Regions from separate parts of the Mesorhizobium sp. Cs1321R2N1 genome, predicted to be linked through region 1. Evidence: predicted binding sites of a transcription regulator. Region 1 holds the regulator's gene; each other region holds the start of a gene.
The links. Region 1 encodes LexA, which represses DNA repair genes until DNA is damaged. Its sites were predicted from a motif close to TGTTCNNNNTGTGTTCNG; they were not measured.

Region 1 (7,470 bases):
GGATGATATGGGTGATGCCCATGTCGTGGTCATCGACGACGACGGCATGCATATAGGTCGGGTTGCCGTCCGAACGCAGGATGATGAAATCGTCGAGATCCTTGTTGGGGAAACGCACCTCGCCCTGGACCCGGTCCTGCACCACCGTCTCGCCCTCGGTCGGTGCCTTGATGCGGATGGCACCCTTGACGCCGGCGGGTGCCTCCGACGGGGCGCGGTCACGCCAGTGGCCGTTATAGCGTGGCGGCAGGCCCTTGGCGCGTGCTGCCTCGCGCATCGCCTCGAGCTCGGCTGAAGTCTCGTAGCTGTAATAGGCCTTGCCCAGGCGCACCAGCTCCTCGGCCACCTCCCGGTGGCGCGGCGCGCGCTCGAATTGGGAGACCGAGTCACCATCCCACGACAGGCCGAGCCAGGTCAGGCCGTCCAGAATGGCCGATGTGGCCGCATCGGTCGAACGCTCGCGATCGGTGTCCTCGATGCGCAGCAGCATCATGCCGCCGGTGTGCTTGGCATAGAGCCAGTTGAACAGCGCCGTGCGCGCGCCGCCGATATGCAGATAGCCGGTCGGCGAGGGAGCAAAACGGGTGATGACCTTGTCGGGCATGGAACTCTCGGAAAACGTCTGAAGCTGAGTGCGGAGTGCGCGGACTTTCGCGCGTCGCGCGTTCATGTAGCATAGGGTGTCGAGGGCGCAAGGGGCAGACCCGATGACTGGACGAGGCCGAGGCTCGGATCGGGGCGAGGGCGCCATTGTCGGCGTCAGCGAGCGATCGCTGTTTGCGACGCCTCCTGCGATCCCGCTGCCATCGCCGCTCGTGGCTGCGCCCGCAACCCAGCCGCTGCAGGCGGATAGCCCGGCGCCAACTCCATCTCCTGCCGCACGCAGAATTGTGCGCGTGCGCCGGCAAATCGGCCTGGTATCCTTGCCTCGCCTGCGTCACGTCGTGGCCAAGGCGGCGGAGCTGGAACTCGACCGGGGCATCGCCTTCCTGCTGGTGCCGGTCTGCCTGGCCGTTGGGGCGATCTGCTACTTTTCGCTGGCGTCCGAGCCCGATTTTGCAGAGCCTGTCGCGGTCGTGGTTCTGGCGGCGGTCTGTGCATTCGTCTCGCGCTCCTGGCCGAAAACCCATCTGTGTTTCATGGCGGTGCTGTTGTGTGCGCTTGGCCTGCTTGCGGCGAAGGTCGAAACATGGCGAGCCGGAACCCGGATGCTGGGCTCGGAAATCTCGACGCAACTGACCGGCCGCGTGATCTCGCTCGAGGAGATGGAGAGCGGCCGCATCCGGCTGACCATGGACGTGATTTCGACCGCCCGGCCGAAACTGCGCTACGCGCCTGAAAGGGTCCGGCTTTCGGCACGCAAGATACCGCCCGAAATGACTGCCGGCTCGCTTGTCACAGGTTATGCCAAACTGCTGCCGCCGACCGGCCCGGTGCGGCCGGACAGCTACGACTTCTCCTTCGACAGCTATTTCGCCGGCATCGGCGGCAGCGGCTTCTTTCTCGGCAATCCAACGGTTGTCTCCGCCGAAGCCGGTGAGATACCGCTGCCGGCACGCGTGTTTTCAGGCATCGAAAATGCCCGCGAAGCCATCGCCGACCACATCAGGGGCAGCATTGGCGGCGCGGAAGGCGAGATCGCGGCGGCGCTGATCGTCGGCGTGCGGGCCGGCATTCCCGATGAAATCAACGAAGCGATGCGGCGCACCGGCATCTATCACATCATCTCGATTTCGGGTCTGCATATGGCGCTGGTGGCCGGCACCATCATGGGTCTGCTGCGCGGCGCCTTCGCGCTGTTTCCAGGCTTTTCCGCGCGCCGGCCGGTGAAGAAATACGCCGCCGCCGCCGCACTGTTTTCGATCGCCGCCTATCTCGTCATTTCGGGCGTCGTCGTCGCGGCCGAACGCAGCTTCATCATGCTGGCGGTGATGCTGATCGCCGTCTTGTTCGATCGCGCGGCGCTGACCATGCGCAATCTGGCGATCTCGGCGATCGCCGTTATCCTGGTTTCGCCGCACGAGGTCGTCGGCCCGAGTTTCCAGATGTCGTTCGCGGCAACCGCAGCCTTGGTTGGCGCCTATGCCGGCTGGGCCGACCACCATGCGGGAAAGACGAGGCCTCCGCCGCCAAAGCGATCCCTACCCGGATTTCTGACGCGAAAATTCCTCTTGGCGACAGGTGGATTGGCCATGACGTCCATCATCGCCGGCAGCGCGACGGCACTGTTTGCCATCTGGCATTTCCAGCGGGTGTCACCGCTCAGCCTGTTCGCCAATCTGGCCGTCATGCCGATCGTATCGATCGTGATGTTCCTGGCCGTCGCCAGCGCGTTGCTGATGCCGTTCGGGTTGGATTGGCCGGCTCTCTACCTCATGGGCAAGGGCCTGACAGCGATGATCGCCATATCGGCGTGGATATCGGAGCGCTCTCCGGTCGATGGAGTCGGACTGATTTCGCAGCAATCCGTGCTGCTGGTCACCGTCGCGCTGGTCATCGCGACGATGGCGACGACGTGGCTCCGGCTCACGGCGGTGCCATTCGCGCTTGCCGGTCTGTTGACTGTGTCGCACACGCGCGCGCCCGATGTGCTGATCTCGGAAGATGCGCGGCTGGTGGCTCTGTCGATCGGCAATGGCGAACTGGCCGTCAACCGGGAACGTCCGAACGAATTCGCAGCCGACAATTGGAAACGCGCTCTGATCTCCGAAACAATCGTCCTACCGGAAATGTTCGACAAGACGGACGGGCAATTCGATATTTCCGCTCCCACCGACCTGCCGCAGGGATCGCCGTTTTATTGCCGCGAAGGCCTGTGCCTTGCCAGGCACCCTTCCGGCGCGATCATCGCCTATGTCGAGGATCGCAAGAACACCTGGAAGGCCTGCGCTTTCGCCGACCTGATCGTCGTCAATGACGCGACCGCCTATGACGCCTGCCATAATCCGCTGGTTCTCGTCGTCACCAAACGCCAGCTCGCCCGCAAGGGGAGTGCCGCCGTTTTCTTCGATCCCCAATCGGCCACGACCCCGGCTGAGATCGAATTCGCCATCGACGGACCATACCGACCCTGGCACGAGCAGCGAAAATTCTCACGCGAGGCGAGGGGGCTGGCCCCCTATAAAAAGGCCGACAAGCCCGATGGTAAGCCAGTTCAGTAGCGCCTGATCAGCCCGACGAGCTTGCCCTGCACCTTGACCCGATCCGGTCCGAAGATGCGTGTTTCGTAGGCTGGATTGGCGGCTTCGAGCGCGATCGAGGCGCCCTTGCGGCGGAACCGCTTCAGCGTTGCTTCCTCCTCGTCGACCAGCGCCACGATGATTTCGCCCGGACTTGCTGTATCGGCATTGCGGATGATGACCGTGTCGCCGTCGAAGATACCGGCCTCGATCATCGAGTCGCCCTTGACTTCCAGCGCATAGTGCTCGCCGCCCATGATCATGTCCGGCGGCACCGAAATCGAATGCGTCTGATGCTGGATGGCATCGATCGGCACACCGGCGGCGATACGACCCATGACCGGGATGGACACGGCTGAAACAGCATCGTCGTCGTTGCCGGCCGCGGGCAGGCGCGAAGGCGCCGTCGCCGGCCTGATCTGGCGGCCGGGACTGCCTTGGCCAAGGCTGCCCTGGATGACGCTTGGCGAGAATTTCTTTGCCGCATTGAGGCCCGGCGCGATCGAGTCCGGCAGCCGCAGCACTTCCAGCGCGCGCGCCCGATTGGGTAGCCGGCGAATGAAGCCACGTTCCTCCAGCGCCGTGATCAGGCGATGGATGCCCGACTTGGAGGCAAGATCGAGTGCTTCCTTCATCTCGTCGAAGGAGGGCGGTATTCCGCTTTCCTTGAGCCGTTCGTGGATGAACATCAGCAGTTCATGTTGCTTGCGTGTCAGCATGGCGGCCCCCAAGGCATTGAACGAAAGGTCTGAACCAGAATCGAAAAAACAAACCCAGAACAAACACTATCCGTTCCAGTTGTGTTCCGCAACTGTTTAAAGTTTAATGAATTTGTTAACGCGTCTGAAGTTTTTTGCCGCGACAGCGGACTGCGGCCGACCCTTTCGGCGATCGGGAGGCATTGAAATCGTTTTGGTTAATGGCCTGTGGCCTATCCTCTGATAGGCCTTGGCATCAGTCTTTCGGAGGGCTCTTCGCGGGTGGATTGTACAATTTATGGATCCATTATTCGCGGAACGAAACGAAACCAAAACGCCAACGATTGGTAGCTTTGGGGCGGCGATGGATCCAGGCGTTTGGCCCACTCCGGCCAGCGCATGCCAATAGGCGTCGCGGAAGCGCTGAAGTCACCCGGAACCCGCTTTCAAACTGCCGGCGCGGGCGGCGTATTTGGTCGCGCCGCTGTCTTCGCTATGGACATAGACGTGCAGGGTATAGCCGATATGCGCCGTCATCAGCGCCTTGGCCCGCTCGACGTCACGATCGAGTGCAGCTTCCATGATCGCTGTATGGTGTTCGATCGCAATCGCTTCGCACAATGCCTCCATAGCCTCTTCATAACCGTCCTTCAGGCCAGCCGCGGCCCGCAATGTCGGCGCCAGGCCGAGAAAACGATGATGCCGTCGCAGCTGATCGGCGATGGTCGAGCGGAATCGCATGAGCCAATTGGAAGTCGCCGCGCTCAGCAGCGCCGCATGGAAAGCTTCGTGGTTCTCGTCCCATTTATCGACGGCCGCATCCGAAGGATCGTCGACCGCGGTCTTGCAACGGGAGAGCCGGTAGTGGGCGGTGACAACGGCATCCTCCCACTCCTTGCCGCCTTTTTCCATCGATTCGAGGAACAGGGGTATCTCGACCACCATCCTGGCGCGTGCCAGGTCCTCCAGTTCGGCCCGCGATACCGGAGCGACGGCAAAACCACGATTGCTGATGGCGGTGACCAGGCGTTCGGCCTCTAGCCGCGACAAGGCTTCGCGCAACGGCGTCCAGCCAACACCATAGGTGCCGCGCAGCGCACTCAGCTTGAGCGGGGCCCCGGGCATGAGGCGCGTCGTCAGGATATCGCGCCGCAACAGCTGATAGGCTGCCTCCGTCTTTGTGGAGATCGTTTGATCCTGCATCGCGGTCCATCCATCGTCTGCCAAAGAAAATTATATATGATGTGGGGGCATGGCAAGAATTATATATAATGTTTGACACGGGCCGACGGACTGACCATGATCGCCGCAGTAGCCGCGCTGCAAACGGCGTCGATCAAATCTGGGAGGGAAATGATGTTGAAGTCGAAATCCGCTTGGCTGTCGGGTTTGTTCTTGGCCGGCGCATTGATGGTGAGCGCCGGCAGTGCCGCCGCCGATCAAATCCGCATCGGCATCGCCAATTTTGGCGAGCATCCGCAATTGAACGCGGCCATAGCCGGCTTCAAGAAGGCGCTGACGGACAATGGCTTCGTCGATGGTAAGGACGTCGTCTATACGGAGAGCCATACCAATTTCGATGCATCGCTGGTGCCGCAGATGATCGCAAAGCTGCAGGCCGAGCAGCCCAAGCTGATCTACACCATCACCACGCCGGTCTCGCAGATCGCCAAGAAAGCGCTCGCGGGCTCCGGCATTCCGATCGTCTTTGCCGCGGTCACCGATCCGGTGGCGGCCAAGCTCGTGCCGTCGTGGGACTCGGGTGATGAAGGCATGACTGGCGCCACCGATCTTCAGGATGTTGCCGCGGTGATGGCCTTCACCAAGAAGCTGTTGCCAAACGCCAAGCGTTTTGGTGTGCCTTACAATCCCGGTGAAGCCAACGACGTTGCCCTGATCGAGAAGATCAAGGCGGCGGCACCGGCCGCCGGTTTCGAGGTCGTGGAAGTCGGCATCGACAACGTCAATGACATTCAGCAACGCATCGCCTCGCTCGCCGGGAAAGCCGATGTGATCTACGGACCGACCTCGAACCTGATCCAGCCGGCGATCGCCGCTGTCTCCGCCGCCGCGCGCCAGGCCGGCATCCCGGTCGTCAACGCCGATGACAGCGCGGTCCGCAACGGCACCGTGCCGGCGAGCTTCGCGGTCAATTATACGCAGGTCGGGATCAACGCCGGCAACATCGCGGCCGAAATCCTCAAGGGCAAGGATCCCAAGACGATCGCACCGTCACGCCCGGCCTACAAGGACCACATGGCGTTGATCTCGCGCAAGGCGATGGCTGCGTTCGGCATCGAAATACCGGCTTCGATGGCCGATTGCGGCTGCATCGTCGACTGACATCGGCGCTGTGAGGGTGACGGCGCGGGCGCTGTCACCACAAGGTCAGGGAGGAACGATGCTCGAGATCCGATCCGCGCGTAAGGTATTCTACAAGGGCCAGGCTGACGAGAAGATCGCGCTGGACGGTCTCAGCCTGTCGCTGGCCACAGGCGAGTTCGGCATCGTCATCGGCTCCAACGGGGCCGGCAAGAGCAGCATGCTCAACGCCATTTCCGGCGCTCTGATCCTCGATTCCGGCCAGATTCTGATCAATGGCGCCGATGTGACTGGTATGCCGGTGCACAAGCGCGCCTCGAGACTGGCTCGCGTATTCCAGGATCCGATGCGCGGCACCGCCGCCAGCATGACGGTTGCTGAAAACATGCTGCTGGCTGATTTGCGCAGCAGCAAGCGCACCTTACGCCAGGGGCTGAACGCCACCCGCCTTGCGTCCTACAGGGAACGCCTGTCGATACTGGGTCTCGGCCTTGAAAACCGCCTCGACACACGCGTCGACCTGCTCTCGGGCGGGCAGCGGCAATCCTTGTCGCTGATCATGGCGGTCGGCGGATCGCCTGACTTGCTGCTGCTCGACGAACATACCGCGGCACTTGATCCGCGCACGGCCGAGATTGTCATGCAGGCGACGGTGCGCGCCGTCAGCGCGCTGAAGCTGACGACTTTGATGGTGACCCACAACATGCAGCACGCCGTCGACTATGGCAGCCGCGTGATCATGCTCGACGCGGGCCGCGTCCTTCTGGAAGTTAGCGGCGAGGAGAAGGCGAGGGTCACGGTTATCGATCTGATCGGCCATTTCTCCGTCAAAACCGACCGCATGTTGCTGGCGAGCTGATCACCATGGGTTTTGTTCAGGACATTCTCGCCAGCTTCGTCGCGATCATGCCGGTCACCATGGCGCAGAGCCTGATCCTGGCCTTTGTCGTGCTCGGGATCATGATCCCGTTTCGCATGCTGAATTTTCCCGATCTCACCAGCGAAGGCGCTTTTCCGCTGGGCGGCTGCGTCTGCGGCGTTCTCCTTGCCGCCGGCGCATCGCCGCTGATGGGCATCGCCGCCGCCCTCGTTGTCGGCTTCGCGGCGGGCTGCTGTACCGCGTTCATCCATCTGCGCTTCCGCATCCACACGCTTCTTGCCGGCATCCTGATGATGACGATGCTCTACAGCATCAACCTTCGCATCATGGGCAAGTCCAACCTCTCCGTGTTCGGCTCGCCGACGGTGTTCGACTGGGTGCCGTTCGCGCG
Region 2 (7,470 bases), on a different contig from region 1:
CCCTCGCGGAAATCGTCGCCGACATTCTTGCCGAGATCCTTGCTGGTGCCGCCATAGTCTAGCGCATCGTCGATGAGTTGGAAGGCAAGACCGAGATTCATGCCGTAGGAGCGCAGCGCAGCGCGATCGTTGCGGGTCGCCTGGGCGATAACCGGGCCAACCTCGGCGGCGGCCGAAAACAGCGCGGCGGTCTTCGCCTTGATGACGGCAAAGTGCTCGTCCTCGGTGGTTTCGAGGTTCTTGGCGGCGGCAAGCTGCATGACCTCGCCCTCGGCGATGATCGAGGCGGCGCTCGACAGGATGTCGAGCGCTTCGAGCGAGCCGACATCGACCATCATGCGGAAGGCCTGGCCGAGCAGGAAGTCACCGACCAGCACACTGGCCTGGTTGCCCCAGATCATGCGGGCGGTCTTCTTGCCGCGCCGCATTCCGCTTTCATCGACAACGTCGTCATGCAGAAGCGTGGCCGTATGCATGAACTCGACCGAAGTGGCGAGCTTGACGTGGCCCTCGCCGGCATAGCCGAACATCTGCGCCGCAGCCAGCGTCAGCATTGGCCTGAGCCGCTTGCCGCCGGACGAGATCAGGTGGTTGGCGACTTCGGGAATCATCTCGACGTCGGAGCCGGCCTTGGACAGGATCAGTTTGTTGACGCGCCCCATATCGGCCGCCGTCAGATCGATCAAATCCTTGATGGAGGCGGGCTCCCGCTTCCCGTTTTCGATGTTGAGAACGACACCCACGACAATCACTCCCGTCTTGGTATAACGCGTGCGACGGCACCCTTAGTCCCGGCACGGACTCTAGGGCGGCGGGCACGGCCACGGCAAGTGGCGAATTGGCGCGGCGGCGACGACAGCCTGTCAACGTCGACACATGCGGGAGTGCGGCCCGCACGTTTACATGCATGCTGCAACCTGCGAGTTTCTTGCGATGATAGAGCTAATCCGCACCAACGACGCCGTCATCATCTCGTTTGTCGAATCGCTGATGCGCGACGCCGGCATCGGCTGCTTCGTCGCCGACCAGAATATGAGCGTGCTCGACGGCTCGCTCGGCATCCTGCCGCGGCGCGTCATGGTCGACGCCGACCAGGCCGACGCAGCGCGACGCATCCTGACCGACGCCGGCATCGCCAACGAGATCCGCCAGAAATAATGTCCGCCGCGCCAGCCACCCTTGACACGGATATGCCGGCCCATACGGTCGATGCCTTCCACCTCGGCCGGTTCTGGCTCGTGCAGCCCAAGCATGGCGGCCATCGCGCCGGGATGGATGCGATGATGCTGGCCGCATCGGTGCCCTCCTCGTTTGGCGGGCGGCTCGCCGATTTCGGGGCCGGCGCCGGTGCTGCCGGTCTGGCGGTGCTGTCGCGCTGTCCGGACGCCCAGGCTGTGCTGGTCGAACGCGCGCCTGAGATGGCTGCCTTCGCGGCGGCCACGCTTGCCCATCCCGGCAATGCGCATCTCAGCGATCGTGCGGCCGTGCTTGTCGCCGATGTCACCGTTTCGGGCCGGGCCCGGGCCGCCGCCGGCCTTGCCGACAATGATTTCGACTTCGTCATCATGAACCCGCCTTTCAACGCCGCACGGGACCGCGCCACATCGGACCGCCTGCGAAAAGAGGCCCATGTCATGGAGGATGGCCTGTTCGAAAACTGGATCCGCAGTGCGGCAGCGGTTGTCAGGCCGCGCGGCGGGCTTGCCGTGATCGCCCGCCCCGAACAGCTCGGCTCCATTCTCGACGCGATTTCAGACCGCTTCGGCGAAGCCGAGATGCTCGCCGTGCACCCTCGCCCGGACGCGGCGGCGATCCGCATTATCGTGCGGGCGGCGCTTGGGGCGCGGGGAAAGCTCGCCATCCGTCCGCCCCTGATGCTTCACGCGCGATCGGGCAACGGCCCCGACGAGCGCAGCGAAATGATAACCAATGGGCTCGCCTCGCTGTTCGGAGACTGAGCTGTTCGCGGCCTGAACATTGCCGTTGGCCGGGAAATCACTACATGCCTGCAACCATCGCCGGAGACCACTTCATCGTGAAACGTCTTTTCAACCGTCTGCTGCCGAAGTCCTGGCGCTCCACCGTCGACACCATTCCGGTCATCCGGCTGCACGGCACCATCATGGCCGGCGGCGGTCCGTTCCGGCCGAGCCTGTCGCTTGCCTCCACCGCCGGGCTGATCGAGAAGGCGTTTTCCTTCGACGCGCCGGCAGTCGCGATCTCGATCAACTCCCCCGGCGGCTCGCCGGTGCAGTCGCGGCTGATTTTCAAGCGAATTCGTGACCTTGCGGTCGAGAAGAACAAAAAGGTGCTTGTCTTCGTCGAGGATGTCGCGGCGTCCGGCGGCTACATGATCGCTGTCGCCGGCGACGAGGTGTTCGCCGACCCCTCCTCCATCGTGGGATCGATCGGCGTGGTGTCGGCCTCGTTCGGTTTCCCGGAACTGATGAAGAAGATCGGCGTCGAGCGCCGTGTCCACACCGCCGGCCAGAACAAGGCGGTGCTCGATCCGTTCAAGCCCGAGAAAAAGGAAGACGTCGAGCGGCTGAAGGTGCTGCAGCTCGAAGTGCACGAGACCTTCATCGATCTGGTCAAGGAGCGGCGAGGCACGAAGCTGGCGGACGATCCGGAGCTGTTCACCGGACTGTTCTGGACTGGCAAGAGAGGCTTGGAACTCGGCCTCATCGATGCGCTCGGCGACATGCGCACGGTGCTGAAGACCCGCTTCGGGCCGAAGACCCAGCTCAAGCTGATAACGGCGCCGCGCGGTCTGTTCGGCCGCTTCGGCCTGTTCGGCTCGAGCAAGGGCTTTTCAGCGCCCGATATCGCCGCGGCAGCGGCCAGCGGCGTCATCGATGCGGTGGAAGAGCGCGCATTGTGGGCGCGCTTCGGGCTTTGAAAAAGCCATGAAAGCGTCTAGCATGGTTGCCCGAAAGACCCGACCGGCCGCCCTTACCGGCCCAACGTGGTAGGAGTTTTGACATGCCGCAACTCATTTTCTTTGCCGTCGTCGGCATTGCCGCCTATTTCGGCTACCGCACCTTCCTGCGCGAGGCTGAGCGCGTGACGGCCAAGGTACGGCGGACCGAAAAGCAGGCGGCCAACGGCGCGATGGGAACGCTGGTCAAGGATCCGAAGACCGGCGAATACCGGCTGGCCAAGGACTGACCCTCATTTCACTCGCAATCGAGATTGTGAAGCCCGGTCCGCATGTCCGGACATGGGCAGCACCCGCCAAGATAAACCTTGCCCTGCACGTCACCGGCAGGCGCCCCGACGGCTATCATCTCATCGAAAGCCTGGCTGTGTTCACGCGCTTTGGCGACAGTATCGAGATCGCGCCGGCTGAAGGCGACGATTTCACCGTATCCGGCCGCTACGCGCCGGACGTTCCGCCCGATGGTGACAATCTGGTGCTCAAGGCACGCGACGCGTTGCGGCAGGCCGCCGGTCTTCGGAGCGCGCCGCCCGTGATCATCAGGCTCGAAAAGAACCTTCCAGTCGCGTCCGGCGTGGGCGGAGGGTCGAGCGACGCGGCGGCCGTGCTGCGCGGGCTGGCCGACAGCTGGGGGCTGGACATCGCTAGCGCCGAGCTGGCGCGGATCGGTCTCTCGCTTGGCGCCGATGTGCCGATGTGCCTGGCGGCAAAGCCGCTGGTGGCGCGCGGCATCGGTGAGGAGTTGTCGATGGTGCCGGATTTTTCGGCGCTGGGTTTGGTGCTGGTCAATCCGGGCACGCCGGTCTCGACGGCGGAAATCTTCGCAGCACTGTCCCGGCGCGACAATGAGCCACTGCCGCCGCTGCCGCGCAGCATCGAGTTTCACAGCCTGCGCAACTGGCTGGAGATCACCCGCAACGATCTCGAACCTGCGGCCCTTGCGATGCGGCCCGCCATAGGCAGGGCGCTTTCATGGCTTGACAAGGCGGGATCGGGTTTTTCACGAATGTCCGGATCGGGCGCGACATGCTTCGGCCTGTTCGAGACCGGCAATGTCGCCAAGCGCGCGGCCGCCGAGATCCGCAGCCGCCAGCCCGACTGGTTCGTCGCGGCAACACGCAGCATTGCATCGGAGGCTGAGTGAGATGGCCAGGATTGACGAGAGCCGTGCCTTCATTCCGGTGCGCATCGCGGTGCTGACGGTTTCCGACACACGCAGCCTCGCCAACGACAAATCCGGCCAGACGCTGGCCGATCGCATTACCGAGGCCGGCCACATCCTGGCCGGCCGGGATATCGTCACCGACGACCGCGAAAAAATCCGTGACACCGTTCTGGCGTGGTCGCGGGACAAGGCCATCGACGTCGTGATCACCACCGGCGGAACCGGTTTCACCGGCCGCGATGTGACGCCCGAGGCGGTGGAGCCGATTTTCGAAAAGCGCATGGATGGCTTTTCGGAAGTTTTCCACCGCATCTCCTACGACAAGATCGGCACCTCGACGATCCAGAGCCGGGCGACCGGCGGCGTCGTCAACGCCACTTTCGTCTTCGTGCTGCCGGGCTCGCCCGGCGCCTGCAAGGATGCCTGGGACGGCATCCTCAAGGCACAGCTCGACTACCGGCACATGCCCTGCAACTTCGTCGAGATCATGCCGCGCCTGGACGAACATTTGCGGCGCGGCAAATCGGCCCCTTAAAAGCAAGGCCACGCAGAGCAGCTGCAAAATCAACTCGGAGAGCGCTGCGCCTGCCTCGGTGGCGCCACCCAGATCTCGGCGTCGAGCTTCTTAGTCGCCAGACCGCGCGCCAACGCCTCGGCGCTGCCGGCAGTCTTGGACAGAGATGCCGCCTGCCGCTTGCTGATCACCAGTCCGTCGGCGAGAGTACGGTTTGCGGAAAAGACCCGGGCCAAGAACGGCGTACGGCTGCCCCGCGCCCGCGAGAACCGGGCGGCCATGGTCTGCCTGGCCGTATGGGCGACGACCGCGTCGATCCAGCCCTCTACCAGTCTCGCACCCGGTTCGAGAAACAGCAGCCAGTCACCCTTGGCCTGGCGGATGCCGGCGGCGATGCCGCCGCTCCCCACATAGTGGCAGCCGGCATGCTCGGCGACACGATGCGTGTGGTCGGTGGAACCGGTGTCGCAGACGACGACCTCGCGCACCACGCCCTCGACCGCGCCGCCAATCAGCGTCGCCAGCGTGCGGGCGAGACCCTCCTCGTCATTATGCGTTTCGATGAGAACACTGAGCATCGTGAGCCGAATAGCGGAAACCACTGACCGACGCCAGTTTTTGCATCGCGCCACAGAAAAGTTCTTGCTTTGTTCTCATCAATAAAATAGGAACAATTTCATGAGCAGAGCGATTCGACACAACATGGACAGTCCCTGGGAGCGGGCGAAGATGGAACCGATCATGCGCGCCGATATTGCGGCCTTCGGAGCAGGACGAGCCGAGATGGCCAACGCGATGATCGAGCAGAGTGGCATGCGGGTCCGTCCGGACCGCAACCGTGGCCGATCGGCGGGCATCAATCCGTCTGGCCGGTTCGAACCTGTCAGCCGGCATGTCTTCGACGATGGGTGGAGTTCGCTGGAGGAGTTGCCCCCGTTCAAGACCGAGGTGCAGGTGGAGAAGCCGCGCACCATTATCACTCGCAACGAATCGCCCGACATCTCCTTCGACCGGTCGATCAATCCCTACCGCGGTTGCGAGCACGGTTGCGTCTATTGCTTCGCGCGGCCGACGCACTCGTTCATGGGCCTGTCGCCGGGCCTGGATTTCGAATCCAAGCTGTTCGCCAAGCCGGATGCGGCACGCCTGCTCGACAAGGAGTTGTCGAAGGATGGCTACCAGCCGCGCACCATCGCCATCGGCACCAACACCGATCCCTACCAGCCGATCGAGAAGCAGTACCGGATCATGCGCGAAATCCTCGAAGTGCTGGAGGCACGCGGTCATCCGGTCGGCATCGTCACCAAGTCAGCCCTGGTGGTGCGCGACATCGACATTCTGTCGCGCATGGCCGAGCGCGGGCTCGCCAAGGTGGCGCTGTCGGTGACGACACTTGACCGCATGCTGGCCAGGACGATGGAGCCCCGCGCATCGACGCCGACCAAGCGGCTGGAAGCGATCAGGCAGCTTTCGGAAGCCGGTATCCCGGCTTCGGTGATGGTGGCGCCGATCATTCCGGGCCTGACCGACCAGGAGATGGAACGCATCCTCGACTCGGCACACCATGCCGGTGCGCGCGAGGCCGGCTATGTGGTGCTGCGCCTGCCGCTGGAGGTCAGCCCGATCTTCAAGGACTGGCTGCTGCGCCACTATCCCGACCGCTATCGCCACGTGATGTCGCTGAGCCGTTCGATGCGCGACGGCAAGGACTACGATTCGGAGTGGGGCAAGCGCATGAAGGGCGCGGGACCCTATGCATGGCAGATCGGCCGGCGCTTCGAGATCACCGCCAAGCGGCTCGGCCTCAATGCCGAACGACGCACGCTGCGGACCGACCAGTTCGTCGCGGCCGGTAAGGACCAGGAGCAGTTGATGCTGCTCTGAAGCCGAAAAACACCGCGGCTGTTCATTGCCGCCGTGGCGAAAAAATCCCGTCCGGCCTGCCCCGGCCTGCAGACGGTGCCCTCCCGGTCCGGCGCCCCACCCGACCCGGAGGGACTTGCGGAGAATCAGAGCCGATGCGAACCTCGCCGCAACATGGCTCGCGCGCGTTCTGATTCTCCGCCTCTCTTCGAAATCGTCGAGAAACCCGATTTCTCCTTCGAGACGAAGGCGATGGCCGATGGCCTGTGGCCGGTCGCGGGGATGGACGAAGCCGGCCGTGGCCCGTTGGCCGGGCCGGTGGTCGCGGCGGCAGTGGTACTCGACCCCGCCAACATTCCCGAAGGGCTCGACGATTCCAAGCGGCTCAGCCACTTGCAGCGCGAAGCGCTGTTTCTGCACATCATCGGCTCCGCGCTCGGCGTCTCGATGGCGTCGGTCAGCGCCGAAGGCATCGATGGCAGCAACATCCTCAAGGCGAGCCTCGAAGCGATGCGCCGCGCACTTGTCGGGCTGCCCATCCAGGCAAAGCTCGCGCTGGCGGATGGGCGCGACGTGCCGCCGGGACTGCCCTGCGAAGGGCGCGCGCTGATCAAGGGCGACCAGCGCTCGCAGTCGATCGCCGCAGCCTCGATCGTGGCCAAGGTCATGCGCGACCGCATGATGTGCGGCTGCGGCAATCATCACGACCGCTACGGCTTCGAAGTCCATATGGGCTACGCCACGGTCCGGCACCGTACGGCGATCGAGGCGCATGGCCCTGTCGCTCGGCTGCACCGCACCTCGTTTGCGCCGTTCAGGTTGGGCGGCGCCGAGGTGACGGAAGAAGAAGAAAGCTTCGCCGGGCTGGAGTAAAACGACGGCAGCGGTGTCGGCCGATCTCCCCCCTTGTGGGGGAGATTGGCAGCGTTGACGCACCGCATAAAAAAAGCCGCCAGGTTGCCCGGGCGGCTCTTCAATATTGATCGTTCA
Region 3 (7,470 bases), on a different contig from region 1:
CGCGTCGAGTCGTGCCAACCAGGGCGAGGTGTCGTCCAGCGCTCCCGGCTTGGCTGCCAGTTCGCTGACAAGGGCTTGCAACTCCGAGCGCACCGGGATGAGGGCTGCGTTTTTCGGAGCGGCATGCGAATAGAGCGCGCGCGCCGCCGAAAGGGCCGAGAGCAGCTGTCCGATGGTGTGTCGCACCGGATGCGCGCGCGGCGCGAAGCTCGCCGCTTCGAGCCTGGCATAGGCGCGCATTTCGCCAAGCGTCTGGGTGTCGGCGACAAGCTTCCGGTGCAGGCCGATGAGGGTTGCCCGGTCTCCGCCGGAGAACGCACCGCCAGCGTAAGTGGCGAGGTCGAGAATGCAGCGTTTCAGCCGCGAGATAATGGCGTCGCTGGCCAGTTTTGGCAGGATCAGCCGGCTGGTGAGGCCGGCGCAAACGATGCCGAGCACGATCTCGGCACAACGCGCGACCGCGAGGTCAACGACCAGATGCGGTTGTCCGAAAGCGGGCAGGCCGATGATCATGGCGGTGTAGCCGGCAAGGGCGGCGCCATAGGCCTCGGGATTGCGCAGCAGGGACGAGACGAAGGTGCAAATGCCAATCCAGACGGCAAGCACCGTCACCAGAATCCAGGGGCCGGTGCCGAACGCCGTGGTGATGCCGACTGCCGCGATACCCCCGGCAAGCGTGCCGAGCAACCGGTAGAAGCCTTTCGCCAGCACCATGCCGGCAACCGGCTGGGCGACGATGAACACCGTCATCATCGCCCATTGCGGATGGTCGAGCTTCAGCGCATAGGCGACGAGAAGCGCGATCATGCCGGCTGAAACGGTGCGCAGGGCGAAAATCCAGTCGGAGCGCGTCGGTTGCGTCAGCCCGGCCAGGCTCGTCTCGAAATAGGTTTTCAGCCGCGCCCAGGTCACATGCTGGTCTCCATGTCAGGAACGCAAGCTAAATTCGCCAGCGGCTAGATATCCAGCACTTCCGTCTCGGCGAATTCGGCGCGTTCCTGGATGAAGCGGAAGCGAGCTTCGGGCTTGGTGCCCATCAGCTCATCGACCCTGTCCTTGGTGGCAGAATCGATTTCGTTCACATCGACCCTGAGCAACGTGCGCTTTCTCGGGTCCATGGTGGTTTCCTTGAGCTGCGCAGCCATCATCTCGCCCAGGCCCTTGAAGCGGCCGAGCTCGACCTTGCCGCGCCCGGTGAATTCGGTGCGCAGAAGCTCGTCCTTGTGCGCGTCGTCGCGGGCGTAGGCGACCTTGCCGCCTTGCCTGATCGAGTAAAGCGGCGGCACCGCCAGGTAGAGATGGCCGCCGCGTACCAGCGCCGGCATCTCCTGGTAGAAAAAGGTGATCAGCAGCGAAGCGATGTGGGCGCCGTCGACGTCGGCGTCGGTCATGATGATCACGCGGTCGTAGCGCAAATCCTCGTCACGGTACTTTGACCGCGTGCCGCAGCCGAGCGCCTGGATCAGGTCCGATATCTGCTGGTTGGCGGCCAGCTTGTCATTGCCGGCGCTGGCGACGTTGAGGATTTTTCCACGCAGCGGCAAGACGGCCTGGCTGGCGCGATCGCGCGCCTGCTTTGCCGAGCCGCCCGCGGAATCGCCTTCGACGATGAAGAGTTCGGCACCTGCCGCCGCGTTCTGCGTGCAATCGGCGAGCTTGCCCGGCAAGCGCAGCTTGCGCACAGCGCTCTTGCGCGACACCTCTTTTTCCTGGCGGCGGCGCACCCGCTCATCGGCGCGCGCGATCACCCAGTCGAGCAGCTTCGAGGCTTCCTGCGGATTGTCGGCCAGCCAATGGTCGAACGGGTCACGGATCGCGGTCTCGACGATGCGTATCGCTTCGATCGTCGCCAGCCTGTCCTTGGTCTGGCCGACGAATTCCGGCTCGCGGATGAACACCGACAGCATGCCGGCGGCCGAGATCATGACGTCTTCCGAAGTGACGATCGACGCGCGTTTGTTGCCGACGAGGTCGGCATAGGCGCGCAGGCCGCGCGTCAGCACGTTTCGGAACCCGGCCTCGTGGGTGCCGCCTTCACCGGTCGGGATGGTGTTGCAGTAGGAATTGATGAAGCCGTCGCCGCCGAACCAGGTCACCGCCCATTCGAGCGAGCCATGGCCGCCTTGCTTGTCGCTCTTGCCGGCGAAGATTTCGCGCGTCACCTGAAATTCGTCGCCCAGCGACGCTTTCAGATAATCCTTGAGGCCGCCGGGGAAATGGAACTCCGCCTTGGCCGGCGTCTGATCCTTTTCCTTGATGAGGGAGGGATCGCAGGTCCAGCGGATTTCGACGCCGCCGAACAGATAAGCCTTCGAACGCGTCATGCGGTAGAGCCGCGCCGGCTCGAATGCCGCGCCCCTGCCGAAAATCTGCTCGTCGGGGTGGAAACGCGTCCTGGTGCCGCGGCGGTTGTGCACCTCGCCCAGGTGCTCCAGACCGCTTACCGGAATGCCACGTGAAAAGCGTTGGCGATAAAGCTGGCGGCCGCGCGCGACTTCGACTTCGAGATGATCCGACAGGGCGTTTACGACGGAAACGCCGACGCCGTGCAGGCCACCTGATGTCTCATAGACCTTGGAATCGAACTTGCCGCCCGAATGCAGCGTCGTCATGATCACTTCGAGCGCGGGCTTCTTGAATTTCGGATGTGGATCAACCGGGATGCCGCGGCCATTGTCGGTGACAGTGAGATAACCGTCGGCTGAAAGCTCGACATCGATGAAGGTGGCGTGGCCGGCAACCGCTTCGTCCATCGAATTGTCGATGACCTCGGCGAACAGATGGTGCATCGCCTTGTCGTCTGTGCCGCCAATATACATGCCCGGCCGCCGGCGCACCGGCTCCAGGCCTTCGAGCACCTCGATGTCGGCGGCGCTGTAACCCTCGCTGCCATCCTTGGCAGGGGCCGGGCGCCTGGCGGCCGCTTGCACCAGCGGGTCGGCCGGGCGCGCCGGCGTGCGAACCGGTTGCTGCTGCTTGCCCAGATTGCCGAAGAGATCGTTGTTGTCGTCCATGCCAACCATAGGGTCCGGTGCTGCGAATCACCCGTCGATACTGCCACGCTTTTCGGCGCCATGCGACGGACGTTCCTGTTACGTTCGGGGATTTAACCCCTCTTACCCTAAAACCATTCGATAACCAAGCAGGCGGAAATCGGTCGAATGCCACCGCACAAGATTCCCGATTCTTTACCAATGCGGACTAGCGTGAGCCCAACATAACAAGAAACGACGGGCACAGGGGTTTCGGCGTGAGGGGCAAGGCCATAACGATGATCGGCATCGCCGCCGTTTTCGGCGCGATCTCGATCTTTGCCGCGGATTTCTGGGTCAAGAGCCAGGCCAAGGCCGATGCCCAGGAGAAAACGGCGTCGATCGCAGCTCCCGCACCCAAAATAGAGTTCAAGACCATCGTGGTGGCCAATGCGCCGTTGCGTTATGGCATGGAGCTCGACCGCGCCAAGCTCAGCGAAATTCCGTGGCCGCAGGAGTCCCTGCCGCAGGGGGCCTTTGCCACCATCGATGGATTGCTCGGCGAAGGGGGCCGGGTCGTGCTGTCGCCGATCGAGGTCAATGAGCCGTTGCTGCTCACCAAGCTGTCGGGACCGAACGGTCGCGCGACGCTGTCCAATATGCTGACGCCCGGAATGCGGGCGGTCACCATCCGCACCGACGAGATCGCTGGGGTCGGTGGCTTCGTCACGCCGGGCGACCGGGTCGATGTCGTGCTCACCCGCGATGCCGGCGAAATCCAGGAAGTCGCCAAGAACGCGCAAGGCGCGGCCGGCTCGACCATCACCTCGGAGATCGTCGTTGCCGACGCCAAGGTGCTGAGCGTCGGGCAGGGCGCCGACGAGCGCCAGACGACGCCGCAGGTGGCCAATTCCGTGACCCTCGAGGTGACGACCGAAGGCGCGCAGAAAGTGGCGCTTGCCCGCACGGTAGGCACGCTGTCGCTGTCGCTGCGCTCCGCCAGCGAAGGCGGCGACGGCAAGAACGGCGTCACCACCATCTCGTCCTTCGGCGGATCCGTGGCTTCCAATGCTCAGGCCGCCGCCGGCTCCTTGTTCGATGCCATCGCCAAGGAGCCGGAGAAGCCGAAATTCAAGACGGTCATCGTGACGCGCGGCACGCAGGCCGAGGAATACCAAGTCCCTTCGCGGGACCAGAAGTAAAGACCGGTGGGGACCGGGCGGGACGGGATCATGGTGATGCACACCCTATATCGAATGACGAATCGGTTGCGTTTCGCGCGCGTCTTGGCCACGGCGGCTTCACTGGCCGCGAGCGGCATGCTCGCCTTCGTTGGCGCGGCCAAGGCGGACAACGACATCGTCTATGTCTCGTCGACCAGGAATGCCTCGATCAAGGTCGCCAAGGGCAAGCCCAAGACGATCATGACGAGCGCGGCCTTCTACCAGATCGTCATCGGCGATCCGGAGATCGCCAACGTCAACCCGCTGACCGACAAATCCTTCTATGTGCTGGGCAACAATCTCGGCACCACCGGCATTGCGCTGTTCGACGAGAAAAAGCAGCTCGTCGGCACCGTAGACATCGAAGTGACGCTCGACACCGACCAATTGGCGAGCACCATCCGTGCCAGCGTGCCGGACGCCAAGATCAAGGTCGGCTCGGCCAATGGCCGCGTGGTGCTTTCGGGCGAGGCGGATGACGCGGTCGCTGCCGAAAAGGCCAACAAGATCGCCACCCGCTTCTCCGGCAATGAGGAGGTGATCAATTCGGTCAATATCTCCTCGTCGCAGCAGGTCCAGCTCAATGTCCGCTTCGTCGAGATCAACCGCCAGGCCGGGCAGGACCTGGGTGCGAAATACAGCGCCAATTTCGCCTACGGCTTCGGCGGTCGCGATGTCTCTCTCGATCCGGGCTCGGTGCCGGCGGCGGGGACTGGCGAGATCATTGGCCGGCTGCTGTCCAATGGCGTCTCGATCGATATCGCCATCAAGGCGCTGGAGGAGCGCGGCCTTGCCCGAAGGCTGGCCGAACCGAACCTGATTGCCCGATCCGGCGAAACGGCGAGCTTTCTTGCCGGCGGCGAATTCCCGATCCCGGTTTCCGAGGACAATGGCAAGATCTCCGTCAGCTACAAGAAATACGGCGTCAGCCTGGACTTTACGCCGACCGTGCTGAAGGACGGGCTGGTCAGCCTCGACATCGCGCCGGAGGTCTCCTCGATCGACGCTTCGGCGTCTTACAATATCGGCAACATTTCGGTGCCGGGGTTCATCGTGCGCCGCGCCAAGACCTCGGTCGACCTGAAGAACGGCCAGAGCTTCATGATCGCCGGGCTGCTGCAATCCCAGAACGACGTCACCACGTCTCGCATTCCCGGTCTCGGCAAGATGCCGGTGCTGGGGTCGCTGTTCTCGTCGAAATCCTATCAGCGGCGCGAGACCGACCTGGTCATCATCGTCACACCCTATCTGGTCAAGCCGGTCGATCCGTCGAAGAAAATGGCTGTGCCGACCGATGGCACGCAGCCCGCCAGCAACGTCGACTACTTCCTCAACAACACCGAGGAGGTGAAGGCGTCGGACACCAACCGTGCGCTGGCGCTGGCTGACGGCAGCGCCGTGCGAGGCGCTTCCGCGACCAAAGTCGGTCATTTCCTCGACCTGCCGAAGGACTGAAATCATGCGTCTGGTCCTGAGATCGAGCATCGCCCTGCTTCTTGCCGGTTTGGCAAGCGGCTGCACCAGCGACGACTATGTGCGCAGCGAAGGCGTGACGTCAGTCGCCGGTGAGGCGCAGGCCGCCAACACCGTCATGCAGATGGTCGACCCGTGGAAGTATGGGGTCCAGAACACGAGGCTTCTCGTGCCCGCCAAGCGCGGAACCGCCGAACCGGTCACACCCGATCAGGCGGCCGGCGCCAAGGCAGCGCAAACCACCACCGGCAACTGATCCAGACGGCGATCGACCTCACAGGCGGCGAGAATGGCAAACAGCACCAAGAAGATCCTGCTCGTATCGACAGACCGGACCTTCGCGCAGGACACGAAGACGGCCTTTGCCGCCTCCGAGATCATCCAGCTCATGACGGTTGAGAAGAACGTCACCGAGCTGCGCGGCGAGGTCCAGGAGGCCGAGTTCGGCGTCGTTATCGTCGACATGGATGCGGCGAAACTGGAAGAAATCGAGTCCCTGCAGCGCGTCATGCGCCGGCTCGAGGGCAAGGCACCGGTGGTCGTGGTCACCCAGGAGTTCAACGCCGCCGCCGTGCGCATCCTGGTGCAGCTCAAGGTCGCCGACTTCCTGGTCAAGCCGATCACCACGGCCGACCTCGTGCGTTCGGTCGTGCGAGCGTTGCAGGGGCCGGGGCGCGAGGAAAACACCGAGTCGCAGATCTATACCTTCATGCCCGCCGCCGGCGGCGTCGGCACCACGACGCTGGCGCTGCAGACCGCGTTCCAGCTGCACCATTCGGTGACGCGCGGCGCCTCGACCTGCGTGGTCGACCTCAATTTCCAGCAAGGTGCCTGCGCCGAATATCTCGATCTGGAGCCGCGTTTCGACATCACCGAGATCGAGAACCAGCCAGAGCGCCTCGACCGGCAACTGCTCGATGTGATGCTGTCCAAGCACGCCAGCGGACTTTGCGTGCTGGCGGCGCCGACGCATCCAGCCGAAATGCGCTCGTTCAAGACCGATGTCGTGGTGCGCATGCTGGACCTCGTTTCGGCCTATTTCGACAATGTCGTCATCGACATGCCGCGCACCTGGTTTCCCTGGACGGAAACGGTGCTGCTCGGTTCCAACAAACTCTACATCGTTGCCGAAATGACGGTGCCGTGCCTGCGCCATACGCAGCGGCTGATCCAGGCCGTCTACGAGACCGCCGGCAAGGAAGTGAAGCCGAACGTGATCGTCAACCGTTTCGAGCAGAAGATGTTCGACAACGGCATCAAACAGGCGGATGTCCAGGAAATCCTTGGCGAGCATTTTGTCGGCGGCATCGCCAACAACTACCGGCTGGTGCGCGAGGCGGTCGATCGCGGCGTGCCGCTGCACGAGATCGATCCCAATGCCAATGTCGTCAACGACCTGAAGAAGATCATCCTCCCGGAAGAGGCAGTGGCGACGGCGAGCAAGTCGAAGTCGCTGTTCGGTTTCGGCAGGGGCCTCTTGAAAAGGAAAGCTGGATGACCAGCCGTTTCTCAACCCTGCAGAACCGCGACGCGCGCCCGCAGCGTCCGGCGGAATCAACACCGGTCGCGCATCATGCCGTCGTCATCCCGACCAGCCGAAAGGCTTTGCCGGCGAGACCGGAAGCAGCACCGGCAAAGAATGCCAACAAGGTGCTCGATGCCCGCGTGCGCATCCACCGGATGCTGCTCGAGGAGATCAATCTGGTCGCGCTGGAGCGCTTGCCCAAGGATGAAATGCGCCGGCAAGTGCATGATTTCGTTTCGGAAAAGACCCGCCAGGAGCGGATGGCGATCAACACCGC
Region 4 (7,470 bases), on a different contig from region 1:
TTCGGGCTTCAGCCGGTAGCCCTTGCAGACCGGGCAGGGCGTCGCCGACATGAAGCGCTCGATTTCTTCGCGCATCCAGGCGGATTCGGTCTCTTTCCAACGCCGTTCGAGATTGGGGATGACGCCTTCGAAGGTCTTGGTGGTCTTGTAGGAGCGCAGGCCGTCATCATACTGGAAGGTGATCTCGCGTTCGCCGGTGCCGCGCAGGATCGCCTCCTGGGCTTGCGCGGAAAGATCCTTGAACTTGTCGCCGAGCTTGAAGTCGTACGCCTTGCCCAACGCCTCGAGCGTCTGCGAGTAATAGGGCGAGGTCGATTTCGCCCACGGGCTGACGGCGCCGTCGCGCAGCGAGACGTTCTCGTCGGGCACCACGAGGTTGGGGTCGATCGCGCGCTGGCTGCCGAGACCGTCACAGGTCGGGCAGGCGCCGAACGGGTTGTTGAAGGAGAACAGCCTGGGCTCGATTTCCGGAATGGTGAAGCCGGAGACCGGGCAAGCGAACTTTTCCGAGAACAGGATGCGCTCATGCGTCTCGTTCTTCGACTTGTTGACCGAATCCTCGCCGGTCTGGCTAGCGTCGAGCGGCTTGTCGGCGAACTCGGCCACCGCCAGCCCTTCGGCCAGCTTCAGCGCCGTCTCGATGGAGTCGGCGAGACGCGTGGCAAGGTCGCCGCGCACGACGATGCGGTCGACGACGACGTCGATGTCGTGCTTGTATTTCTTGTCCAGCGCCGGCACGTCGGCGATTTCGTAAAAGACGCCGTCGACCTTGACGCGCTGGAACCCTTTCTTCTGCAACTCCAGCAGTTCCTTGCGGTATTCGCCCTTGCGGCCGCGCACGATGGGCGCCAGCAAGAACAGGCGCGTGCCTTCCTCGACCGCCAGTACCCGGTCGACCATCTGGCTGACCGTCTGGCTCTCGATCGGCAGGCCGGTGGCCGGCGAATAGGGCACACCGACACGGGCAAACAGAAGCCGCATATAGTCGTAGATTTCAGTGACGGTGCCGACCGTCGAACGCGGGTTCTTCGACGTGGTCTTCTGCTCGATGGAGATAGCCGGCGACAGGCCGTCGATCTGGTCGACGTCGGGCTTCTGCATCATTTCGAGGAATTGCCGGGCATAAGCCGAGAGGCTCTCGACATAGCGACGCTGGCCTTCGGCATAGATGGTGTCGAAGGCCAGCGACGATTTGCCGGAGCCCGACAGGCCGGTCATGACGATCAGGCTGTCACGCGGCAGGTCGAGATCGACGTTCTTCAGATTGTGTTCGCGCGCCCCGCGAATGGAAAGGAATTTATGGTCGGCCATCGCCGGTCGCCGCCTCAGATCTGGAATTCGTGGGATTGGCGGGTTTTCCCAGCCATCCCCTATGTAGGTCTTTTTGCCGCCACGTCGAGAGACGCCGCAACTCCCGACAGAAGTCGTTTAACCGTCTTTCGCGCAAAGGGGCAAGCGGAAAGAACAAAGGCCGAACACGCTCCTGACAAAGCTGTGCGGAAACTGACCTGGACGTAACCTCCCGGTGATCACATTTTTCCGTAACCGGCTATTGATGGTTGACGCGGCCAACTCACGGGAGCAGTCTTCGGAAGTCAGCGAAGCCGGCCGTCTTTCGATGGCCTCGCCGCCCCAAGGTGGCCTGCGAGACGCCGCAGGCATTTGCGATTTGCGCTTCGCCACGACGATGTCGCAACGGACACAGGAGCGGAGCATGACGCCACCGGATAGTCCCCCAGGGCTTCAGTTGTCACTGGAGCCGCGGCAGGCATAAGTGCCAGAGGCAGGCGTTTGCGCCACCCGACAAACCGTGACCTGCCGTATCCCTCAAAATCAGAGACTATTGGTCGGATCGTCGGCTGAATGCCGCGAAGCATCCGAACTCAAACGCCGGCAGTACACTCCCGGCAAGTATGGATTAAAAATCCAAAAAAGCCCCGTCCGTTTGCCCAAGGCACGGCGGGGCTGTTCTTTTTGGGCGAGGGCTTGAGTTCGCGGGCCCCGATCTCTGCCTATCTGGGCGGCTTGATCCCGCCAACTCCGACATCGACGGTGATGCTGCCGGAAATCCTGACATCGGTATTGCCGATCTTGAACTGCCCATTGCCGCTGCTGGGGAGCGCGTCGTCGGGTTCGGGCACCGGGGCCGGCTTGGCGATGCGATAGTCGCCGGTTACGCCGGGCAGGGCGCTTTGCGCTGACGACGAAGCGTCGTCGGCAAGTGCCGAACTGGACGCAAGGCCGACGATGGCGAGCGCCATGGCGGCTGTGGCGCGGTGCGATGTGGATCGATGAGTGCCGGTCATCCCCCTTTTATAGGGACCTACCGCCACCGGAACCAGACCGGTATCGTCAAATCTTCGACAAGCAGCAGGATCTAATCTGACCCTGGTCCTACGCCGCCTTTTTGCGGGTGTCGAAAACATGGTCGACAATGCCCCATGCCTGGGCCTCGCGGGCCGTCATGAAATGGTCGCGGTCGAGCGTGCGCTCGACCTCTTCATAGCTGCGGCCGCAATGCTGGGCGTAGAGTTCGGTCATATGGCGTTTGGTCTGGCCGATGCGTTCGGCGTGCCGCTGGATGTCGGAAGCCTGGCCCTGGAAGCCGCCCAGCGGCTGATGCAGCAGGATGGTGGCGTTCGGCAGCGCGATGCGGCGCCCGGCCGTGCCTGCCATCAGCAGGAACGATCCCATCGATGCGGCAAAGCCCATGCACACGGTCGAGACCGGGCAGCTGATATATTGCATCGTGTCGTAGATGGCGAAGCCGCTGGTCACCATGCCACCAGGTGAGTTGATGTAGAGCGAGATCTCCTTCTCGGGATTGTCCGATTCCAGCGACAAAAGCTGCGCGCAGACCAGCGCCGAGACGTCGTCGTTGATCTCGCCGTTGACGAAGACGATGCGCTCGCGCAGCAGTCGCGAAAAAATGTCGAAGGCACGTTCGCCGCGGCTCGATTGCTCGATCACCATCGGGCACAAGGCTGGCAACACCACTCATTTCTCTTCTCCGAATTTCCGTGTTCAGGCCGCGCGCGACAGCAGAAGGCGTGGTGTGTTCGCGGCGATAGGCTTTCCGGCCCCGCACAGCGAAAGCCGGCAGCCGACGCCCGCCATGGCCACGGCAGGCATCGCCTTGCGAGCAAAGCCGTCATGGACGATGCGCAGATGCGTGCCGCCGGAAACCGTACGGGCGAGTGTGAAGGTGACGGTGCTGTCGAGTGGGTGCGCCGCATCGTCGGACTGCTCGCGCCAGGAATAGCGCAGCAGGCGCTCGGGCTCGGCGTCGAGGATCTCGCATTCGATCGGCGCGTCAGGCCCGGCGAAGGCGAAGCGGCTGCCGGTCCGCGGCCTGATGTCGTTGGGCATCATCCAGGCGGCGAGCAATTCCGGCACCGTCAGCGCCCGCCAAACCTTTTCCGGCGGCTCGGCAAGGTCGTATTCGAATTCGAGCGCATCTGGAGCGACCTTGGTTTGGTTTGCGTCTTTCATTGATCCACCGTTTTTCATTGGTCCATGTCCTTCAAAACGGCCTTCAGCTTTTCGATGCGTTCCGGCCAGAACGTCCGATAGCGTTCAATCCAGGAGAGCAGCGGAGCAAGTCCCTGCGGATCGGCGCGATAATAGGCGTTGCGGCCGGCCCGCCGCTCGACCACCAGGCCAGCGCCGCGCAACACCGCCAGATGCTGGGAGACGGCCGGCTGCGATACCGTCAGGCCGCTGCGCAGTTCCGACACGCTCATCTCGCTCGCCGCGAGACGCTCGAAGACGGCGCGGCGCGTCGGGTCGGCCAGGGCGCGGAAAATCTCTGCTTCGATCATGACAAAAACATAAGTCGATACTTATCGATTTGGCAAGCGCTGTTTTGAGACCCATATGTTTCGTTCGGGCATTGCTGCCATTCCTTGACAATCAGCGGCGGTGCATATAGGAACGAAAAGGGAACAAAAACCTTGTGGGAAAAGCCAGCCTTGGCAGGCGGCCGACGTCGGTAGCCTGTAAGGTGCTGCGACAAAAATTTGTTTCGGATGAGCGCGGAGAAATATCATGGCGGGTAGCGTCAATAAGGTCATTCTGGTCGGCAATCTCGGCGCGGACCCTGAAATCCGCCGCCTGAATTCGGGCGAGCCGGTCGTCAACATCCGCATCGCCACATCGGAAAGCTGGCGCGACAAGAATTCCGGCGAGCGCAAGGAAAAGACCGAGTGGCATAACGTCGTCATCTTCAATGAGGGCATTGCCAAGGTGGCCGAGCAATATCTGAAGAAGGGCATGAAGGTTTATGTCGAGGGCCAGTTGCAGACGCGCAAATGGCAGGACCAGACCGGTGCCGACAAATACACGACCGAAGTCGTGCTGCAGAAATTCCGTGGCGAACTGCAGATGCTCGACGCGCGCGGCCAGGGTGAGGGCGGTCAGGTCGGCGGCTACAGCGGTGGCGGCAGCAGCCGTGGCTCGGATTTCGGCCAGTCGGGCCCGAACGAAGGTTTTAGCCGTGGCGGCGGTGGCGGTTCCAAAGGGGGCGGTGGCGGTGGCTCGTCGCGCGAGCTGGACGACGAGATCCCGTTCTGATCGGAAGCCATACCAAACGGCGAATGCTTGTTGCTTGAGATGCCCCGAGGGTCCTGCACGGACTTTCGGGGTTTTGCATTGTTGATTTTGAGCCGACAGTCGGCGCGATCGACGACTGAAAGGACGGAGCGATGAAGGCACGTGTCAAATGGGTCGAGGAGCGCACCTTTGTCGGCGAATCCGGCAGCGGCCACAAGGTCGTGCTGGGCACGGCGTCCAGCCCGGAAGGCAAAACGCCGGGACCGAGCCCGATGGAGCTGGTGCTGATCGGCACCGGCGGCTGCTCGGCCTATGACGTCGTGCACATCCTCGAGAAGGGGCGCGAGGCGGTCGAGGACTGCGTGGTCGAACTCGACGCCGACCGGGCCGAGACCGACCCGAAAGTGTTTACCCGCATCCACATGCATTTCATCGTCAAGGGCCGTGCGCTGTCGCGCGACAAGGTCAAGCGCGCGATCGATCTTTCGATCGACAAATATTGCTCGGCTTCCGCCATGATGGCCAAGACGGCCACGCTTACCCATGATTTCGAGATCGTCGATACGGCGGCGAAGTAGGATGAGCGTTATACCGCTCAGCCGGCCATCAACGCCTTGATGCCATCGGCCACGAACTGTACCGCCAGCGCCGCCAGGATGACGCCGAGCAGGCGGGTCAGGATCGAGCGGCCGGTCTGGCCGAGGATGCGGTCGATGCGTTCCGACAGCACGAACACCAGATAGGTTATGACGAGGCAGACGAAAATGATGCCGACCAGGGCCGCCTGCGCGGCAAAGCCCTGAAACGAGCCGGAGAGCAGCACCGTCGCTGAAATCGCGCCAGGCCCGGCGATCAGTGGGATCGCCAGCGGGAAGGCGGCGATGTTGTGGATCATGTCCTTGGTGATGGCGACGTCGCCGATCTTCTCCTTACGGTCCTGCCGGCGCTCGAAGACCATTTCGAAGGCGATGAAGAACAGCAGGAACCCGCCGGCGACGCGGAACGCCGGCAGGGTGATGCCGAACACCGACAGGATAGAGGCGCCGGCCAGCGCAAACAGCGCCATCACCAGAAAACCGATGATCGAGGCGCGGACGGAAACTTGGCTGCGCTCCTCGCGATTCATGCCGCGTGTGACGGCCAGGAACAGAGGCGCCAGGCCGGGCGGATCGATGGTCACGAGAATGGTGACGAAGGCATTGAACAGGCTGTCGAAACTCGGCATCGCTGACCCTCCCACCGGGCCAGGCCCGTACCCGCATTGGTAGAGCAAAGCCCGGTCGGTGGGAACTGTCGGAGGGCCGGAGACTTCGATGCGGTATGGCGCACGTCGAAACGGATTCAGGCGACGCGCTTCGTCCGGTGGGCTAAATGTTCATAGGTGATTTGCCAAGGGTCGCTCTCGGAAGGTCTTTCCTCGCCGATCCAATGGAAGCTGTTGGCTGTGATCTCGGTGAAACGCCATCGAGTTTGCAGACCGCGCGAGTCCTCGCCGATCTGGACAATGTCCTTACCCTCGGCCCGCCCGATCTGGCGCGAGTAATCTTGGTTGAGCGGATCATTCCAGATGATGTGCCAGCCACCGATCCCAGGATCGAAGATGCGCAAAGTCGTGCCATACATAGTGGGCCGCGCAGGGCGCCTGGGCCTGATCCAGATGTCCTGAATCGCACGGCCTCCGAGCACCCAGCCGAAATGGCATTCACCGGTCCATTTCTGGATCATGCCGTCGTCAAGGTGGCGGACCGTGTCCATTTCCCAGCTTCCGATCAGCCATCCATAGAGGTCCATGTCTTTCGCTCGGTCGGCTGTGGGAGCTTCGGATACGAGAGCAGTGAGAAACGAAGAAATCGCCATGGTCACGAGGCCCTTTCGCATCTGGTACATTGGGCGTCGCGGACACCTATCGAGACATGATCGCACATGTTTTCCTCCATTCTTACAATGTATTACAGCCTCATCTTGTCGCCATCCGCCGTGCCAGGAACTCGACTTCCAACCGCCATGTCGCACCCTTGTCGTGCGAGCGCTCGCCAAGCCATCGGAAGGAATTCTCCGTGATCCGCGAAAAGCTCCAGCGCACGGAGGAGCCGGTGTCATCGGCGCCGACCTGCACGATGGTGTCGCCTTCGGCGCGGCCGAACTGGCGGCTGAAATACTGGTTGCGCGGGTCGCTCCAGAAAATGTGCCAGGCGTCGACGCCGGGGTCATAGACCCGCAGCGTCGTGCCGTAAAAGGTCCATTTGCCGAGCGACGGCGAGGGGCCGGCGTCACGTGCGGGCAGGATCCAGACATCCTGGATGGCGCGGCCTTCCAGAACCCAGCCGAAATGCACCTCGCCACGTCCGGTCAGCACCGTGCCGTCCTCGAGATGGCGCGAGGCGTCAAACGTCCAGGCACCGACGAAGCGGCCGTAAAGGTTCAGTTTTTCGGCAAGCCCTTCCATCGGTCCGGGACTGTGCAAGGCTTCGGCAAATGAGGATTGGTCGAACATGGCAGCGGCCTCTTCTTGTCAGGAGACCGCCAAGAATAAGTGCTGGCAGGGTTCTGGGCTTGGGAAAAATTGCTATATTTCGGCCATGACGGCGACCGCGGATACCCTTGCATCCGGACCCGGTTGGCACGTGGCGGATGTAATCTGCACGGCCAGCGCCGGCGATCGGCCATTCGAGGAAGCGCATCGGGATTTCTGCGTTGCGGCCGTCACCAGCGGCTCGTTCCGCTACCGCGCGCAGCAAGGCACGGCAGTGCTCGCGCCAGGCAGCCTCCTGCTCGGCAATTCCGGCACATGCTACGAATGCGGGCACGAGCATGGCAATGGCGACCGTTGCCTCTCCTTCCATTTCGGGTCGGCCTATATGGACCGGATCGTGGCCGACGTGCCGGGCGCCAGGACGCTCAGCTTCGCGGCGCCACGCC

Region 2: a site for LexA is predicted at 5,255-5,272, ahead of O7A61_RS20740 (PA0069 family radical SAM protein). Genes of this name have one in related genera too.
Region 3: a site for LexA is predicted at 3,085-3,102, ahead of parE (DNA topoisomerase IV subunit B). Genes of this name have one in related genera too.
Region 4: a site for LexA is predicted at 3,930-3,947, ahead of O7A61_RS07620 (single-stranded DNA-binding protein). Genes of this name have one in related genera too.

Annotation. Positions count from the first base shown of each region.
Region 1 is NZ_JAPYKP010000003.1:71,042-78,511, reverse strand. Features, by position in the region: gene gltX (glutamate--tRNA ligase) at 1-604, opposite strand, end outside; gene O7A61_RS01575 (ComEC/Rec2 family competence protein) at 708-3,161, shown strand; gene lexA (transcriptional repressor LexA) at 3,155-3,898, opposite strand; gene O7A61_RS01565 (GntR family transcriptional regulator) at 4,307-5,080, opposite strand; gene O7A61_RS01560 (ABC transporter substrate-binding protein) at 5,234-6,220, shown strand; gene O7A61_RS01555 (ABC transporter ATP-binding protein) at 6,279-7,058, shown strand; gene O7A61_RS01550 (ABC transporter permease) at 7,064-7,470, shown strand, end outside.
Region 2 is NZ_JAPYKP010000088.1:9,697-17,166, forward strand. Features, by position in the region: gene O7A61_RS20700 (polyprenyl synthetase family protein) at 1-743, opposite strand, end outside; gene O7A61_RS20705 (putative signal transducing protein) at 934-1,158, shown strand; gene O7A61_RS20710 (tRNA1(Val) (adenine(37)-N6)-methyltransferase) at 1,158-1,958, shown strand; gene O7A61_RS20715 (S49 family peptidase) at 2,036-2,899, shown strand; gene O7A61_RS20720 (membrane protein) at 2,983-3,168, shown strand; gene O7A61_RS20725 (4-(cytidine 5'-diphospho)-2-C-methyl-D-erythritol kinase) at 3,195-4,082, shown strand; gene moaB (molybdenum cofactor biosynthesis protein B) at 4,084-4,638, shown strand; gene O7A61_RS20735 (glycosyltransferase) at 4,668-5,195, opposite strand; gene O7A61_RS20740 (PA0069 family radical SAM protein) at 5,347-6,501, shown strand; gene O7A61_RS20745 (ribonuclease HII) at 6,655-7,353, shown strand.
Region 3 is NZ_JAPYKP010000061.1:5,632-13,101, reverse strand. Features, by position in the region: gene O7A61_RS17030 (FUSC family protein) at 1-912, opposite strand, end outside; gene parE (DNA topoisomerase IV subunit B) at 957-3,014, opposite strand; gene cpaB (Flp pilus assembly protein CpaB) at 3,251-4,174, shown strand; gene O7A61_RS17015 (type II and III secretion system protein family protein) at 4,229-5,650, shown strand; gene O7A61_RS17010 (hypothetical protein) at 5,655-5,924, shown strand; gene O7A61_RS17005 (AAA family ATPase) at 5,958-7,166, shown strand; gene O7A61_RS17000 (CpaF family protein) at 7,163-7,470, shown strand, end outside.
Region 4 is NZ_JAPYKP010000018.1:39,296-46,765, reverse strand. Features, by position in the region: gene uvrA (excinuclease ABC subunit UvrA) at 1-1,311, opposite strand, end outside; gene O7A61_RS07640 (hypothetical protein) at 2,013-2,306, opposite strand; partial or broken gene O7A61_RS07635 (ATP-dependent Clp protease proteolytic subunit) at 2,395-3,001, opposite strand; gene O7A61_RS07630 (SRPBCC family protein) at 3,025-3,510, opposite strand; gene O7A61_RS07625 (ArsR/SmtB family transcription factor) at 3,507-3,821, opposite strand; gene O7A61_RS07620 (single-stranded DNA-binding protein) at 4,048-4,572, shown strand; gene O7A61_RS07615 (OsmC family protein) at 4,704-5,129, shown strand; gene O7A61_RS07610 (MarC family protein) at 5,147-5,776, opposite strand; gene O7A61_RS07605 (hypothetical protein) at 5,893-6,342, opposite strand; gene O7A61_RS07600 (hypothetical protein) at 6,509-7,045, opposite strand; gene O7A61_RS07595 (helix-turn-helix transcriptional regulator) at 7,131-7,470, shown strand, end outside.